One region of the Pseudomonas sp. S2_C03 genome, then DNA from elsewhere that is predicted to be linked to it. Evidence: predicted binding sites of a transcription regulator. Region 1 holds the regulator's gene; each other region holds the start of a gene.

Region 1 (4,210 bases):
TTGCCGTGCAAATCATCGAGCAACGATTCAAATTCGTGATCGGTGATCAGATCGCTGCCGGCAGCGGCAGCGTTTGGCGCAGCCGACGCAGGGACCGATGCGATGGCCGACTCCAATGCGTCGACCGCAAAGTTACCTTTGCCATGCAACTGATCGAGCAGTGCCTCGAACTCGTCGTCGGTGATGTCTGAGCTGTCGCCCGGCTCTTTCGCGCTCGCGCTGGCCGCAGGTGCGGCTGGCGCGGCACCGACCGCATCGGCAGCGAACTGGCCCTTGCCGTGCAACTGGTCGAGCAGCGACTCGAACTCGGCGTCGGTGATCTCATCACTGACCACCTCGGACGTTTCGACCGCAGCGGCCACCGGCGCCTCGGCTTCGGCCTTGACGGCGTTCAGCGAGTCCAGCAACTGTTCGAATTCGTTGTCGGTGATGTCGCCTGATTCGGCTTGCGCCGCTGCTTGTGGCTCTTCAGCCACGGCTGCAACCGGCGCGGCCTCATCAGCCGATTGCGGTTCGGCCAGACGAGCCAGCGCGGCGAGCAATTCAGGCGTAGCAGCCGTAATCGGGCTACGGTCGCGAACTTCGCTGAACATGCTGTTCACCGAGTCCAGTGCTTCGAGAACCACGTCCATCAATTCCGAGTCGACGCGACGTTCACCCTTGCGCAGGATGTCAAACACGTTCTCGGCGATGTGACAGCACTCCACCAGCTCATTGAGCTGGAGGAAGCCGGCGCCCCCTTTTACAGTGTGAAAACCGCGAAAAATTGCATTGAGCAAGTCCGCATCATCAGGTCGACTTTCCAGCTCGACCAGCTGCTCGGACAGTTGCTCTAGAATCTCGCCGGCCTCAACCAGGAAATCCTGAAGGATCTCTTCATCGGCGCCGAAGCTCATTAATGGTGTGCTCCTAACAGAACAGGTCTAATAAAACCTAAAATCCAAGGCTGGATAGCAAATCGTCCACATCGTCCTGACCGGACACAACGTCTTCTCTTTTATCGGCATGAATCTGCGGACCTTCACCCTGAGAGAGATGTTTTTGTGGATCTTTTTCTGCAAGCATCGCTTCCCGGTCATGTTCGATGCCCGCAAAGCGGTCCACCTGACTGGCCATGAGCACAAGTTTGAGCAGATTGGTTTCAACGTCCGTGACCAATTGCGTCACACGCTTGATCACCTGACCGGTGAGATCCTGGTAATCCTGCGCGAGCAGAATGTCGTTGAGGTTGCTCGATACCGCCCGGTTGTCCTTGCTGCTGCGAGCCAGGAAACCGTCGACACGCCGCGCCAGTTCGCGAAACTCTTCGGCCCCGACTTCGCGGCGCATGAAACGCCCCCAGTCCGTGCTCAATGCCTGGGCTTCATCGCCAAGGCTGTTGACCAGAGGCGTTGAGCTTTCGACCAGATCCATGGTGCGGTTCGCAGCGGCCTCGGTCAGCTTGACAACATACCCCAGGCGCTCGGTGGCATCCGTGATCTGGGACACTTCCTCGGCTTGCGGCATGTGCGGATCAATCTGGAAATTGACGATCGCGCTATGCAATTCGCGGGTGAGCTTGCCCACTTCCTGATACAGGCCGCGGTCACGGGTCTGATTGAGCTCATGGATCAGTTGTACCGCGTCACCGAACTTGCCTTTTTCAAGGCTTTCGACCAATTCGACCGCGTGTTTTTTCAGGGTCGACTCGAACTCGCCCTGTGAAGATTCTTTGTGGTCCATAGCTCCCCCGTGGCGCGGTGACTCAACCGATGCGTTCGAAAATCTTCTCGATTTTTTCTTTCAACGCCTGGGCCGTGAAGGGTTTGACGACATAACCGTTTACACCGGCCTGGGCAGCTTCGATGATCTGCTCGCGCTTGGCTTCTGCAGTGACCATCAATACCGGCAGGTGCTTGAGTTTTTCGTCGGCGCGCACGTGGCGCAGCAGATCGATACCGGTCATGCCAGGCATGTTCCAGTCGGTTACCAGAAAGTCGATGCTTCCGCTGTTGAGAACCGGAATGGCGGTGATGCCATCGTCAGCCTCAACCGTGTTGGTGAACCCAAGGTCACGCAACAGGTTCTTGATGATCCGCCGCATCGTTGAAAAGTCATCAACGATGAGGATTTTCATGTTCTTGTCCAATTCGACCTCCAAGCAGTCTTAAACGCGCCCAGCACCTGGACGCGCCATTTCAATCAATTCGGCAGAGCACTCAATGACTGTCTGGAGCACAACAGATCGAGACCGGCACGGTTCAACCCCGCACCAGCCACGTTCGCAGTGTCCCCACACTGCCTTCAGCGCGCTCGCCACTCCCCCAAACGCCCCCGCAAACGGGCCGCGCACTGGCTGTGTAACTGGCTGACCCGAGATTCGCTGACCCCCAGGACCTCACCGATTTCCTTGAGATTCAACTCTTCGTCGTAGTACAGCGCCAACACCAGTCGCTCGCGCTCCGGCAAATTGGCAATCGCGTCCGCCAGCGCCGCCTGGAAGCGTTCGTCTTCCAGATCGCGTGACGGCTCGAGATGAGCACTCGCGCCATCCTCATGCAGCCCTTCGTGTTCGCCGTCCTGCAAAAGATCGTCGAAACTGAATAACCGGCTGCCCAGGGTGTCGTTCAAAATCCCGTAATAATCATCGAGACTCAATTGGAGTTCGGCCGCAACTTCGTGATCTTTAGCGTCACGGCCGGTTTTAGCTTCAATCGAGCGAATTGCGTCGCTGACCATGCGGGTATTGCGGTGAACCGAGCGTGGCGCCCAATCCCCTTTGCGCACTTCATCAAGCATGGCGCCACGGATTCGAATGCCCGCGTACGTCTCGAAACTGGCGCCTTTGCTGGCGTCGTATTTGGTGGACACTTCCAGCAGGCCGATCATCCCGGCCTGGATCAGGTCTTCGACCTGAACACTGGCCGGCAGGCGCGCCAACAAGTGATACGCAATGCGTTTGACCAGTGGCGCGTAACGCTCGATCAGCTCGTACTGCGCGTAACGCGCCGATTTCTTGTAGAGGTTGTAACCGCTGGCGGTCATAGCACGGGTCCTGCCGTTTGTTGCACGAGGCGCTCGACGAAAAACTCCAGGTGCCCGCGCGGGTTGGCGGGCAGTGGCCAGGTATCGACCTTCTGTGCAATGGCCTTGAAAGCCAGCGAGCACTTGGAACGCGGGAAAGCTTCATAAACAGCGCGCTGCTTCTGGACGGCCTTGCGTACGCTTTCGTCGTAGGGCACCGCGCCGACGTATTGTAGGGCGACGTCAAGGAAACGATCCGTGACCTTTGTCAACTTGGCGAACAGGTTGCGCCCTTCCTGAGGGCTCTGGGCCATGTTGGCCAGGACGCGGAAACGGTTCATGCCGTAATCACGGTTGAGCAGCTTGATCAGAGCGTAAGCGTCAGTGATGGACGTTGGCTCGTCGCAGACCACCAGGAGGACTTCCTGGGCGGCGCGGACAAAACTGACTACCGAGTCACCAATACCCGCAGCGGTATCGATCACCAGCACATCGAGGTTGTCGCCGATATCGCTGAACGCCTGAATCAGGCCGGCATGCTGGGCCGGGCTCAGGTGCACCATGCTCTGTGTGCCGGAGGCGGCGGGAACGATGCGGATGCCGCCGGGGCCTTGCAACAATACGTCACGCAGCTCGCAGCGGCCCTCGATCACGTCGGCCAGGGTGCGTTTGGGTGTCAGGCCCAGCAGAACGTCGACGTTCGCCAGCCCCAGATCGGCGTCCAGCAGCATGACCCGCCGGCCTAGCTCCGCTAGAGCCAGGGACAAGTTCACTGACACGTTAGTCTTGCCGACGCCACCCTTGCCGCCGGTCACCGCGATCACCTGTACGGGATGCATGCTGCCCATGTTATTTCTTTACCTTGTCTTGCATAGACGGAGGCCACATGACTGGCTGCGCGTTCGCAACTGGAACAATGCCTGGCAGACCATCGATGTAGGTACAAAAACTGTTCACCTCAGCCAACCTGCTTGGTCGGACTGTGGTAGATGTCAGCGAACATGTCAGCCATGGCTTCTTCGCTGGGTTCTTCCTGCATTTGCACGCTGACGGCGCGACTGACCAACTGATGACGGCGCGGCAAATGCAAGTCATCCGGAATACGTGGTCCATCGGTGAGGTAAGCCACCGGCAATTCATGACTGATTGCCAGGCTCAACACCTCGCCCAAACTAGCCGTTTCATCCAGTTTAGTCAGGATGCAGCC
Region 2 (4,210 bases), 1.1 Mb from region 1:
CGACGCATCCGGCCAATCGCGAAAGCAGGTGGTGGGGCAGCAGGTACTGGCTGAGGATAAACAGACGCTTGTTCATTAACTGTCCTTTAAAACCTTAAATCTCTACGGGCGTGTCGGGATGGTTGCCCCATTCGCCCCAGGAACCGGCATAGCCTTTGACCCGCGGATAACCGAGGGATTTGGCCACCAGATAAGTGAAGCCAGAACGGTGATGAGTCTGGCAGTGGGTAATGACTTCTTTGTCCTTGGTGATCCCCAGGTGTTCGAGGATTCGCGGCATGTCGGTGCGGATGCGCAGGTTGCGCGCCGGGTCCATGCCCTCGGTCCACTCGAAGTTGACTGCGCCGGGAATGTGCCCAGCCTTGGCCGCCAGGACCTTCTCGCCGGAATACTCCAGTGGCCCGCGTGCGTCCCAGATAGCCAGGTCGGCGGCGCCAAGGCGGCTTTGCAGGTACTCGCGTGTCGCGGTGGGTTCCTCGTGCAGGGTCAAGGTCACCGGACCGCCCACCGCTGGCGGGATTTGGATCGACATCGGCGAGCCTTCCGCCAGCCAGGCCGTCAGGCCACCGTCGAGGTAGTGGTACTTCTGGTGGCCGATGACATCGAGCAACCAGATGAAGCGCCCGGCCCAACCGCCGCCTTCGTCGTCGTAGACCACGTACACGGCGTCGGGATTGTGGCCCAGTTCACCGAACAGCGCCTCGAGTGCCGCTTGCGGTGGCATCAGGCCCGGCGCCGGCGGCTGGCCGAGTTGCGTGCGTTTCGGATCGACGAAGCGCGCGCCGGGAATATGGCCTTCGGCATAGCGGGCGCTGCTGGTCAGGTCCACCAGGATAAGATCGCGGGCGTCGAGGCGAGGAAGCAAGTCGCTCGGCTCAATGACCAGCGGCAAGCCAGAGAAGTCAGACATGTGAGGTCTCCAGGGCACAAAGGGGAGGATTGTAGCGGGTCATTGGCCGCGATGGCTAAAGCTGTGCAGGGCTTTCTCGATGCACTGCGCGGTTTTCCCAAAGGCCTGCACGGTGATATCCGAAAACGGCCCACCACCCTGGTCTGCGGCCACGATCATGATGACGCGGCCGTTGTTGACCAGCGAACGCAGCATCAAGTGTTCACCGCGAAATTGTGCGCGCAGGCCGGGGGGCAGCAGCGCCGAGAATTGCGCATTGTTGGCCGGGTTCAGGCGCACCTGCGCCTGTTGCGCCAGCAAACGTTGCAACACGGTGCTTTGACTGACCACGAAATTCAATCCGGCTGCTTCCTTGGGCAGCCCGGCGGTCTGGTGTACGCGCAGATTGGCGTGGGTGCGGTCGGCCATCAGGATCATCACCCGGCGCATGCCACACGCCACCAGGGCGTCCCGTGCCGAGTTGGTCAGGTGCATGGCATTGGTGAACCGACTCGGCTCTGCCAGTAATTCGGCGCATTGCCCGCGCCACTTCGTCAAGTCTTCGGCAGACGGTCCCGGGGCAGGCAGCAGGCCCGCGTGGATACGATGGGTGCCCCACGGCCAGAGCAGCGCAACGGCGGGATGGAAGAGGCCAGGCGCGGCGTGGTGGCGGGCGCTGTTGACAGCCTGCTGGTGCAGTTGCTGCTGCAACTCGTCCATTGGCATTTGCAGGTAGAGGCTGGTCAAGTATTGCCAGCGCTGACTGTGCGGGCAGTCCCAGGATTGTTGCGCCGACAGTGCCAAGCCGTTGGCCAGCAACACGGTGTTGGCCGGCTGGTTGAGCCAGCGCCGCAGTGTCGGGTCGTCATCGAGACGGTTTTGCTGGCGCAGCGGATGATCGATGTCACGGGCGATGCGCAGAACTTGCACCAGCTCACGTTGCTCCATGAGCAGCAGCCTGTAACCTTGTTGGACCCAGTTCGGCAGGTGCCAGGTTTCCACCAGCGTGCGGGCGATTCGCAACAAGCGAACGCCGAACAATTGTTTCTCGACTTTGCGTGCCGACTCGCCCTTGTGGATAACCCGCAGTTCCCACTCTTCGAGCAATTGCGGGTGGGTCAGTGCCAGCGGCCATAACGGCGACAGGAATAACAGGCTGCCCCAGTGGATGTCCTGCCACAGCCTGGCCAGGCGTGCGGCGAAAAAACCATTGGCCTGTTGCGTAGCGTGCTGGCTGATCAACTGCAACTGTCGCAGGGTCGCTGGAATTTGCGATTCAGGCATGGCAGGCAGCCGAGCGAGCAACTCTTCGGTGCGCTTCAAACCCAGGCGCGTGATCGCCACCTCAAGGTTTTCCGCCGGCTCGGCCATGCTGCCGTGAGTCTGCCGATTGGCTTCGCGAATCACGCTCAATGCCAGTGCAGGGCTGTCCTGCATCAGGTCGGCGATATCGCGCAATGAGCTGCGATTGTCGGTGATTGCCTTGCAAACCCGGTCGTGGCTGGCCTGTGGGACAGGCAGGCGCACGCCATCGAGAAGCTTTACCCAGCCTTCGAGCGTGGTCGGTTTTTGCGGTGGAACGTTCGTTTCATTAGCCATGGTTGGACGTGATCATCGTCTGCATTACCTACGCCCAGAATGGGCCAAATTGGCTTTTCGCCTGAACTGGCTATAGTCTGGCGCAGTTTTGCCGATAAGTAGAAGAAGAGATTTTTTAACTTCCGAATATGACCTTGAACCCGACTCAGTAAGTGCTCTCCTACCTATGGCTAAAATAATCGGCATCATCGTCGTATTCGCTAGCGTGCTCGGCGGATACGTGCTCTCCCACGGCAAAATTGCCGCCCTGATCCAACCCTTCGAAGTCATGATCATTGGCGGCGCAGCCTTGGGTGCGTTCCTGCAGGCCAACCCCGGCTATATGACCATGCACGTGCTCAAGAAATCCCTGAGCATGTTCGGCTCGCGCTTCAGCCACACCTTCTACCTGGAAGTGTTGGGGCTGGTTTACGAAATCCTCAATAAAAGTCGCCGTGAAGGCATGATGGCCATCGAAGGCGACATCGAAGATGCGGCGGCGAGCCCGATTTTCGCCAAGTATCCCGCAGTGTTGAAAGATGAACGCATGACCGCGTTTATCTGTGATTACCTGCGCATCATGTCGTCCGGCAACATGGCTCCCCATGAGCTGGAAGGTCTGTTCGACATGGAGCTTTACAGCCTCAAGGAAGACCTGGAGCATCCTTCCCATGCGGTCAACGGCATTGCCGACGGCATGCCCGGTTTCGGTATTGTCGCCGCGGTACTGGGTATCGTGGTCACCATGGCCTCGCTCGGTGAGGGCGACCAGGCTTCCATCGGCTTGCACGTAGGTGCGGCACTGGTGGGTACCTTCTTCGGTATTCTTGCCGCTTACGGTTTTTTCGGCCCCCTGGCCCATTCCCTGGCCCACGATGCCAAGGAAGAGCTGAACGTATACGAAGCGATCAAAGCCTCGCTGGTGGCCTCGGCTTCTGGCATGCCGCCATCGCTGGCCGTGGAGTTCGGGCGCAAGGTTCTGTACCCGGCGCACCGTCCTAGCTTCGCTGAGCTGGAACAAGCGGTTCGCGGTCGCTAAACCATGGAAAATAATCAGCCGATAATCGTCAAGCGCGTCAAGCGCATAGCCGGCGGACATCACGGGGGCGCCTGGAAAATCGCCTTCGCTGACTTCGCGACGGCGATGATGGCGTTCTTCCTGGTGCTGTGGCTGCTGTCCACCGCGACACCGGAACAGAAGATAGCCATCGCCGGTTACTTCAAGGACCCGGTCGGGTTTTCCGAAAGTGGCACGCCCTACATCATTGACCTGGGCGGCTCGCCGACCCTGGCGCCGGAAAACACCCTCAACCCTGAGGTGAAGTCCCAACCTCAGCCGGACAAGGTGACGGTCGACGCCGAACAGGTCGAAGGCATGGCCGAGATGGTCGAGAAGGAACGCCTGGAGCTGTTGCTGCAGGAACTGCAGAACAAGGTGGAAGAAAATCCGCAACTGCAGAAGTTCAAGGACCAGATCCTGTTCGAGATCACCACCGACGGCTTGCGTATCCAGATCGTGGACGCCGAGAACCGGCCGATGTTCGATTCCGGCAGTGCGCGCCTGAAGCCGTATTTCGAAGACATCCTGCTGGCCATGGCCGACACCATCAAGGCGGTGCCGAACAAGATCAGCGTCAGTGGCCACACCGATGCCAAGCCGTTCGCCGGTACCGGCGACTTCGGCAACTGGGAGCTGTCGGCCAACCGCGCCAACGCCGCACGCCGTGCGCTGGTGGCGGGCAG
Region 3 (4,210 bases), 3.1 Mb from region 1:
GCGGATTACTGCGTGCCTTATTCGACGATCAGGTCCACGACTCGCGCGCCTGGTTCCTCTACGCCAAAGGCCGTGAGCGAGGGGGCACGTACTTCAGTGAGCGCATGGTGTTCTTCGGCGAAGTCAACCGACGGGAGTTGGTGCTGCTCAAGGAAGGCAACGGCGGGATGGTAGCCGACAATCGCCATTCCCAGCCGCGACCGAGGCCACCTTCGATCCTGGATGGCGAGGGTTTGGCCGAGATGCAAAAGAGGCTCAGCGCACGTTGGGAGAGCTTCGGCGCACAAGCCAGGGAGGTTCGCGATGAGACGGTTTGAGCACGTTGCCGGGCATCGAGCGCGAAGCATGTGGGGCAGGCTCCAGCGTATTCAGTGTCGTTACGTGATATGGGCAATCGGCATCCTGATGGCTGCGCCGGCAAACGTTAATGCCAGCACCCTCGAAGCGATCAACCATACCCACTGGGCTATTAATCGCTTCAGGGTGGACGGGCGCTCGGGTCTCGACATCATTGGCCCGTACCAGGGCGGGGGAGGAGGATGTTGTTATGCCGCGCCTTTGCGTTGGAAACCGGGAATGATGGTGCGTGTTGATTGGGAAACTGGTGTGGCTTACTCCTACGACAATCCGGGTCTTGCTGATGAGGCGAAATACGATGCTTGGCTAGACAACATCAATGCCCAAAAACGCCAACACAGCAAAACCGTCCCCATCCCCGACTACACCGGACAAAAAGTCTGCGGCCTCACCGTGCACTTCCTGCCGTGCGACGAGCTTGCGGTCACCACCTCCTGCTACGCCTTTGGCAGCCCGCAATACCCGATCAAGATGCCGCTGCATCTGCCGGAGCCGCAGTCATGCCCACAATAAGCTCGTTTGTGTTAGCTGGGGCGTTGTTCAGAAAGAAAATAGGAGTGGCAGGACGCCAGGTGTAGCCACGGGTCTTGCTGCGATGCGGCAAGACCCTGCACATTTGCCGAGGTAGCAGACGTTACATATCGTCTTTATCGAAGCGACGTGCTTCACGCTGCAACTGATAGACGAAACGTTCGACCTGGCGCTGCACCAGCCCGCTCATGTTGTGAAAGCGGATGCCGGCGAAGGTGGTGGAGATTCTTTCTTCGAAGTGCAGGTAGCGCAGTTCGACCGGCGCGGTCATCTTGCCGAAAGGCAGGGCGGCGGCGAAGCGATCGTAGACCTGGCCCAGTTGCAGGCTGGCGGTGATGTCGCCATCGAAGCGCAACTTGCAGCCGGTGGCGGAAATATCCAGCAGTTTGCCGCGAATCGGCGCCTTGAGCTTTTCACCGTCCAGGTCGATGTCGACCAGTTGCGCCAGCTTCAGGGCGGCGCGGAAGGCGTTGCGGCGCTGGTGGTAAACCACTTCGTCCGGCAGTGGGGCAAGGTAGCCGCGCTCGCCGCCGGACTCGTCGAGCGTCGGTTGGCCGTTGCTTTCCCAAGCGATACGCACGCCATCATGAAAACCTTCGACCTTGTACGGCTCGCCGGCCAGCAGGAAACGCTCGCCATCGCGCGGGATCATTTCGTCGAGTTTGATCGTGCCACTGTCGCGGTCGACGTTCACCAGGTAGCTCTGAAAGCGCTGGGTCCGTTCGTGGAAAGTAATGATCAGCGGATCATGGCTGTCTTGCAATTGGCGCAGGTTGCCGGAGATCTCCAGAGGCGTGGTGAGCACCTTGGGTGGCTGCGGGGAATCTTCCGCATTTAAGGCATTGGACACATCAATCTCCAGACAAAATATGACTACAACTGGCCACTATAGTGCCAGCATGTTGCGAGTCTTCATAGGGCGTGATCATTTGCAGGCTCAAGCCTGACTGAGCGGGCGCGGCTTCGCAAGTTTCGCGGTAGATCCGCGTGCATCATAGAGTGCTGGCGGTTCACCGCCGGTGAGGATTTTCAGCTGGTTGGCCGTGGCGGCCTGCTGGACCAGAATCGACTGGCCATTATTGGCGTTTGCCGCTTGGCATTGAGCCAACAGATCGGTCAGCACATCGCTCTGTTCCAGCAGTTGCGGGCCGATGCTCGATTGGCTGGCCAATTGCTCCAGGCCATTGCGATTGAGCGGCAGGTTCAGGCTGGCGAGAATTTCACTGCGTTTGCGGCCATGCTGTTCGAGCAGAATGATCATTGCCTGCTTCTGCGCCAGAATCTCTTCGAGCAGAGGCATGTCGCGACCGTGCAAGGCGAGGGACTCGGTTTGCAATAACTCCAGCAGGTGTTGAGCGGGAGCGAAGTCGTCGGTGATCAGTTGCAGTAAATTAGTATCGTGCATGGCTGGCCTTGGTTTTTAAGCGTCCAAAAGCCTGGCGCAGACCGGAGCCTAGCGCTGGGCTTCGAAATTGAGCAGTTTGCTGGCTACACGGTTGCTGTCGACTTTGTAGCTGCCATCGGCAATCGCTGCTTTCAACTCGGCCACCCGGGCTTTGTCGACGGCAGGCTGATCACGCAGCTTGTCAGTGACCTGTTGCAACTGTTGAGCCTCATGGCTGAGGTGTACCGATTCCCCGCTTTTAACGGTGCTGGCCTGTTCGGCCGGGGTATTCAACGCTTTGGACTGGCCAGTTTCGGCGGTGTCCTTGGCGGCGTTGGTACGTGTATTGCCCGTTAGTGGCGAGGTGCTGTTCAAACGGCTGAAATCGATGACCATGGTAAAAAACCTCTGAATATTTGGACGCTTGCCATGTTCTCGGCTATCCCAGTGAAAACTTTAGACCCATTTTATCAATGAGCCTGCAAGCGCCAGCACGTCTTCCGCATGCGCCACAGTTTAGGGAACAGCCCAGGGCAACGCCACTGATTCGCGATCAGAGTTGCTACATGGCCACCTCCACCTGCCCAGGCGCGGTCACTTGCGCCTTGATAACCCGTTTGGAGTTGAGGTTTTTCACGCGAATCTGCTCGCTCATGCCGCCGTTGGACAGTGCTTCGCCGGGCATCCTCACGCTCAGCGTGCCGCTACGGGCAGTAATCACCACCTGATCACCTTTGCGGATGACTTCAGTCTGTTCGAGATTGACCAGGGTTATCACCTGATCAGCGACCATTGGTCGGGTAAGTCGCTGACCGATCGCCTGGTCCAGGGTGGTCAGATAGCCCTGGGTAACCTGGCCGATGTCCCGCTCGCGCATGACCACGTCACCGGGCTCGACGATGTCGGCGCGACGCAGGGGGCGGGCAGTGGTCACTATCTCGCGAAACAGGCGCACTTGAGCGGGCACGAACACTGTCCACGGGGAGCTGCCCTCGCAGCGAACCTTGACCGTGACACGGCCCAATGGCTTGGCAGGGCTCTCCAGACTGGCTGTCAATTCCTTGTCGCACATGGGCATGCGCAGGCGCGGGTCGAGCTGTTTGACCTCGATTTCGTAACGACCTTCGGTTTGACTGGTGGCCAGGTAGTCCTCTACGGTGAATTCAAGAAAGCCTTGGGTGACGCCGATAAGCATGTCAGGCAAGGTAACTGCGTCAGCAAGGGCAGGGCTGCCAGCGTTGAACAGGCAGACGGCCGATATCGCGCAGAGCAATCTGCGGGAGGTGGATGTCAGGCGTCGAAAAAATGTCGGTTCTGTGTTCATAAAAGTTAAAAAGCAAGCGCCGTGCCGTTTAGTGATGAATGTGCGTCGCAACACAACTAGCGTTGGTGTAGGAGTCTGGGCATGGCTGGTGTAATGGATTCGGTAAACCAGCGCACGCAACTGGTAGGGCAGAATCGCCTGGAGCTGTTGTTGTTCCGTCTCGACGGCCAGCAGCTCTACGGGATCAACGTGTTCAAGGTTCGAGAGGTGCTGCAATGCCCCTCGCTGACCGTGATGCCCAAGTCCAGTCCTGTCGTGTGCGGTGTGGCAAATATCCGGGGAGCGACCATTCCGATTCTTGATCTGGCGATGGCAACCGGTTCCGGAGCATTGAAAGATCAAAGCAACCCCTTCGTGATCATCACGGAGTACAACACCAAGACCCAGGGTTTCCTGGTGCGCTCGGTGGAGCGCATCGTCAACATGAACTGGGAGGAGATTCATCCGCCGCCCAAGGGCACCGGACGCGATCACTACCTGACGGCTGTGACTCGGGTCGACAATCAGCTAGTCGAAATCATCGACGTCGAGAAGGTACTGGCGGAAGTGGCGCCGACGCCCGAAGCGATTTCCGTGGGCGTGGTCGACGTCGAGACCCAGCACAAGGCCTTGTC
Region 4 (4,210 bases), 2.7 Mb from region 1:
TTAATTATTCCTTATAAATCAATACGTTGATAACTTTATAGTCATATCGACAGCGCCTGGCTTATAGTCATCCGGACTACATGGAGTCACTATGACTGCAAAATCTCTGCTCACCACCTTGCTTCCGCTGGTCGCCGATCTGTCCCGCGAACTGCCCGAGGGCGAGCGTTATCGGCGCCTGCTCGAAGCCATGCGCGCGCTGCTTCCGTGCGATGCTGCCGCGTTGCTGCGCCTGGATGGCGAATGGCTGGTGCCGCTGGCGGTCGATGGTTTGAGCACCGACACCCTGGGGCGACGCTTCAAGGTCAGCGAACACCCACGCTTCGAAGCGCTGCTCAGCAGCCACGGGCCGACCCGCTTCGCCGCGAACAGTGAGTTGCCCGACCCCTACGACGGGTTGGTCGACGGCCTGGACGACCATCTGGAGGTCCACGACTGCATGGGCTGCCCGCTGTTTATCGATGAACGTCCATGGGGGCTGCTGACCCTCGATGCCCTGGACCCGCAAAGTCGCGAACCGGTCGAACTGGACGCCCTGGAGGCCTTCGCCAGCCTGGCTGCTGCCACGGTCAACGCCGCCGAACGTATCGAGCGTCTGGCCAATCGCGCCGAAGACGAGCATCAGCGCGCCGAGTTGTACCGCCAGGCCAGCGGTCAGCAGAATCGCGAACTGATCGGCCAGAGCAAGGCGCACAAACGGCTGGTGGAAGAAATCAATCTGGTCGGCGGCAGCGACCTGACCGTGTTGATCACCGGCGAGACCGGGGTCGGCAAGGAACTGGTGGCCCAGGCGATTCACGCCGCCTCGCCCCGCGCCGACAAGCCGATCATCAGCCTTAACTGCGCGGCGTTGCCGGACACCCTGGTGGAAAGCGAACTGTTCGGCCACGTGCGCGGCGCCTTCACCGGCGCCACCAGCGACCGACGCGGAAAGTTCGAACTGGCCAACGGCGGTACGCTGTTTCTCGACGAAGTCGGTGAGCTGTCGCTGACCGTCCAGGCCAAATTGCTGCGTGTGCTGCAAAGCGGCCAGTTGCAGCGCCTGGGCTCCGATAAGGAGCATCAGGTCGATGTACGCCTCATCGCCGCCACCAACCGTGACCTTGCCGAAGAAGTGCGCAGCGGCCGCTATCGCGCCGACTTCTACCATCGCCTGAGCGTCTACCCGCTGCTGGTGCCGGCGCTGCGCGATCGCGGTCGTGACGTGTTGCTGCTCAGCGGTTTCTTCCTCGAACAGAACCGTTCGCGCATGGGCCTCAACAACCTGCGCCTGACCAGCGAAGCACAGACCGCATTGCTGGCCTACGATTGGCCAGGCAACGTGCGGGAACTCGAGCACTTGATTGGTCGCAGTGCGCTCAAGGCCCTGGGCAACTGCCGGGAGCGACCGAAGATCCTCAGCCTGGGGGTGGAGAATCTGGACTTGCCCAGCGCCAGCGTCGAAGTGGCGGACGAGCCGGCCGCCGTCATTCCGGCCGCGGTGGTGACCGGTGATTTGCGCGAGGCGACTGAACGCTATCAGCGCCAGTTGATCAACGCCTGCCTGGAGCGCCACCACAACAACTGGGCGAGCGCGGCGCGAGAGTTGGGGCTGGACCGGGCAAACCTGGGCCGGATGGCGAAGCGGTTGGGGATCAAGTGAAACCGCTATCGTCGGAGCGCCGCCCGGAGCAAGCTCGCTCCTACAGGGTTCTGTGTTGCTCACAAATCCCCTGTAGGAGCGAGCTTGCTCCGGGCGGCGTTCCGACGATTGGGCCCCACCATTCAGCCAATTTCCTAAAGCCTGCCCCCTTCAAGTCGATAACCCGGCATTGATAGCTGTCGGCGAACCTTGAAATCGCCCATCACCTTTTTCCACAGAAGGTTTTTATGTCCTCCATCAAAGCTCGCGCAGACTCACTTTCGCTTCTGCTGTTCACCTTGCGCAGCGGCAAGTTGATGGCGATCAACCTGCTCAAGGTCAGTGAGATCATTCCCTGCCCACCGCTGACCAAATTGCCGGAGTCGCACCCACATGTTCAGGGCATTGCCACCCTGCGCGGCGCGTCGCTGTCGGTGATCGACCTCAGTCGGGCGATTGGCGAGCGGCCGCTGGAAGACCCGAACGGCGGCTGCCTGATCGTCACCGACATCAGCCGCTCCAAACAGGGCCTGCACGTCCAGGCCGTGAGCAAGATCGTCCATTGCCTGACCACCGACATCCGTCCCCCGCCCTTCGGTTCCGGCGGTGTGCGTTCGTACATCACCGGCGTAACCTCGGTCGACGGCACGCTGGTGCAAGTCCTGGACATCGAAAAGGTCATCCATGGCATCGCCCCCGCGCAGATCGAAGTAGCGCCGACCGAGCTGAGCATGGAAGACGCCGAACTGTTGGGCAATGCGCGCATTCTGGTGGTCGACGACAGCCAGGTGGCGCTGCAGCAATCGGTGCACACCCTGCGCAACCTCGGCCTGCAATGCCACACCGCGCGCAGCGCCAAGGAGGCCATCGACTGCCTGCTGGACTTGCAAGGCACGGCGCAGCAGATCAACCTGATCGTCTCTGACATTGAAATGTCGGAAATGGATGGTTACGCCCTCACCCGCACCCTGCGCGAGACCCCGGATTTTGCCCACCTTTACGTGCTGTTGCACACCTCGCTGGACAGCGCGATGAACAGCGAAAAAGCACGGCTGGCGGGCGCCAATGCGGTGCTGACCAAGTTCTCCTCGCCAGACCTGACCAAATGCCTGATCGAAGCGGCCAGGACGATCGCCGAACAAGGCCATTGATGTGACCGAGGCCTTTTGCTTGCTGATGCGGCGCAACCTTGCCGAGGTTGTGCCGGCGAGCAACTGGCCCTCTGGCATTGAAGTCCAGGTCTACCGCCCCGAACTCGCGCCCGCCGTGCATCGACTGATGCAACTGGGCTACCAGCACGGCGGCGGCCGCGTGCCGGCATTGGAGATCTGGCAGCAGCGGTTCGAGACCGATGCCGAATACGATCGCGATCTGTGCTTCGTTGCCCTTGAGGCCGATGCGATCGTTGGCGTCTGTCAGTGCTGGACCAGTGCCTACATCAAGAATCTGGTGGTGCACCCCGATGCCCAGGGCCGGGGATTGGGCCGTGCCCTGCTGCTGCATGCGTTTCAGGCGTTCGCGCAACGTCGCGAAGGCTTTGTGGATTTGAAGGTGCTAGAAGACAACCGGCGGGCGCAGCGGTTGTATCAAGGTGTCGGGATGGTCGTGGTTCGGCGGGAAAGGGTGCCGGACTGATAGACCGCAATCGCGGGCAAGCCCGCTCCTGCAAGAGGCATCGAAGATCAACTGTAGGAGCGGACTTGCCCGCGATGGGGTCGACTCCACAACATCAGGCATACTCAGTCCAAATTCCCAAAAGGATGCCTGCCCATGAAAGCCACCACCCTGACCCTCCTTTGCCTCACCGCCCTGGCCAGCCAGGCCCACGCCTCGAGCGACGAAGCCTGGGCCGCCTATGACAAAACCGTGCTCGCCAGTTGCACCAAGGCCAGCGGCCTGAAAAATGTGGCGCCGGTGGGCAATATCGCCCAGTTTGACGACCGAGTCGGTTACACCGCCGTACTGCTGCAAGGTCGCTACCCGCAAAAACACATGAAGAACCAGCAGGGTACCGAGTTGTGCCTGTACAGCAAGAAAGACAAAACCGCCTACGTCACCGAATGGGACTCCATCCGCGCGCCCGCCAAGTCAAAGTGAATGGCGCATAACTTGCTTCAGCACAGTTTTTTGCGGCGGCATTCTGTCGCTGCTTCAAGCCGATGACAGCGACTGATCTTTCGATGAACACGACGTTTTCCTGCGTAGGCTGCGGCAAATGCTGCACTGACCATCACGTGCCTCTCACCCTGTCCGAAGCCCGCATGTGGGCGGACGATGGCGGTCAGGTCATCGTGCTGGTGGAGGCTTTCCTGGCCAATGGCCTTGGCCTGCCGACGCAGCAACGCGAACATGCTCAGCGGCGTTCGGTGTTAGTCAGCAGCGGCTCGGCGCAGGCCCACGTGGCAATCACCTTCGCCGCTTACAATGCCGGCCGTTGCCGGAATCTTGACGACGATAACCTCTGCCGCATCTACGAACGCCGTCCGTTGGTGTGCCGTATCTATCCGATGGAAATCAATCCGCACATTTCCCTCAACCCAGCCATCAAGGAATGCCCGCCCGAATCGTGGGAAAAAGGCCCGGACCTGA

The links. Region 1 encodes FliA, which starts transcription of late flagellar genes. Its sites were predicted from a motif close to CTAAAGTTTNNNNNNNNNNNGCCGNTAA; they were not measured.
Region 2: a site for FliA is predicted at 2,559-2,586, ahead of motA (flagellar motor stator protein MotA). Genes of this name have one in related genera too.
Region 3: a site for FliA is predicted at 2,705-2,732, ahead of flgM (flagellar biosynthesis anti-sigma factor FlgM). Genes of this name have one in related genera too.
Region 4: a site for FliA is predicted at 1,777-1,804, ahead of AB4N64_RS00790 (chemotaxis protein CheW). Genes of this name have one in related genera too.

What each region holds. Positions count from the first base shown of each region.
Region 1 covers NZ_CP162766.1:3,786,715-3,790,924, forward strand. The annotation lists gene AB4N64_RS17475 (chemotaxis protein CheA) at 1-896, opposite strand, end outside; gene AB4N64_RS17480 (protein phosphatase CheZ) at 934-1,722, opposite strand; gene AB4N64_RS17485 (chemotaxis response regulator CheY) at 1,745-2,116, opposite strand; gene fliA (RNA polymerase sigma factor FliA) at 2,284-3,024, opposite strand; gene fleN (flagellar synthesis regulator FleN) at 3,021-3,851, opposite strand; gene flhF (flagellar biosynthesis protein FlhF) at 3,962-4,210, opposite strand, start outside.
Region 2 covers NZ_CP162766.1:4,874,538-4,878,747, reverse strand. The annotation lists gene asd (archaetidylserine decarboxylase) at 1-76, opposite strand, end outside; gene rhdA (thiosulfate sulfurtransferase) at 95-910, opposite strand; gene AB4N64_RS22465 (HDOD domain-containing protein) at 950-2,488, opposite strand; gene motA (flagellar motor stator protein MotA) at 2,655-3,506, shown strand; gene motB (flagellar motor protein MotB) at 3,510-4,210, shown strand, end outside.
Region 3 covers NZ_CP162766.1:590,294-594,503, forward strand. The annotation lists gene AB4N64_RS02720 (T6SS phospholipase effector Tle1-like catalytic domain-containing protein) at 1-317, shown strand, start outside; gene AB4N64_RS02725 (DUF3304 domain-containing protein) at 406-870, shown strand; gene AB4N64_RS02730 (flagellar brake protein) at 992-1,738, opposite strand; gene AB4N64_RS02735 (flagella synthesis protein FlgN) at 1,826-2,293, opposite strand; gene flgM (flagellar biosynthesis anti-sigma factor FlgM) at 2,342-2,668, opposite strand; gene flgA (flagellar basal body P-ring formation chaperone FlgA) at 2,835-3,596, opposite strand; gene AB4N64_RS02750 (chemotaxis protein CheV) at 3,678-4,210, shown strand, end outside.
Region 4 covers NZ_CP162766.1:157,403-161,612, reverse strand. The annotation lists gene norR (nitric oxide reductase transcriptional regulator NorR) at 92-1,642, shown strand; gene AB4N64_RS00790 (chemotaxis protein CheW) at 1,870-2,772, shown strand; gene AB4N64_RS00785 (GNAT family N-acetyltransferase) at 2,798-3,256, shown strand; gene AB4N64_RS00780 (hypothetical protein) at 3,392-3,718, shown strand; gene AB4N64_RS00775 (YkgJ family cysteine cluster protein) at 3,802-4,210, shown strand, end outside.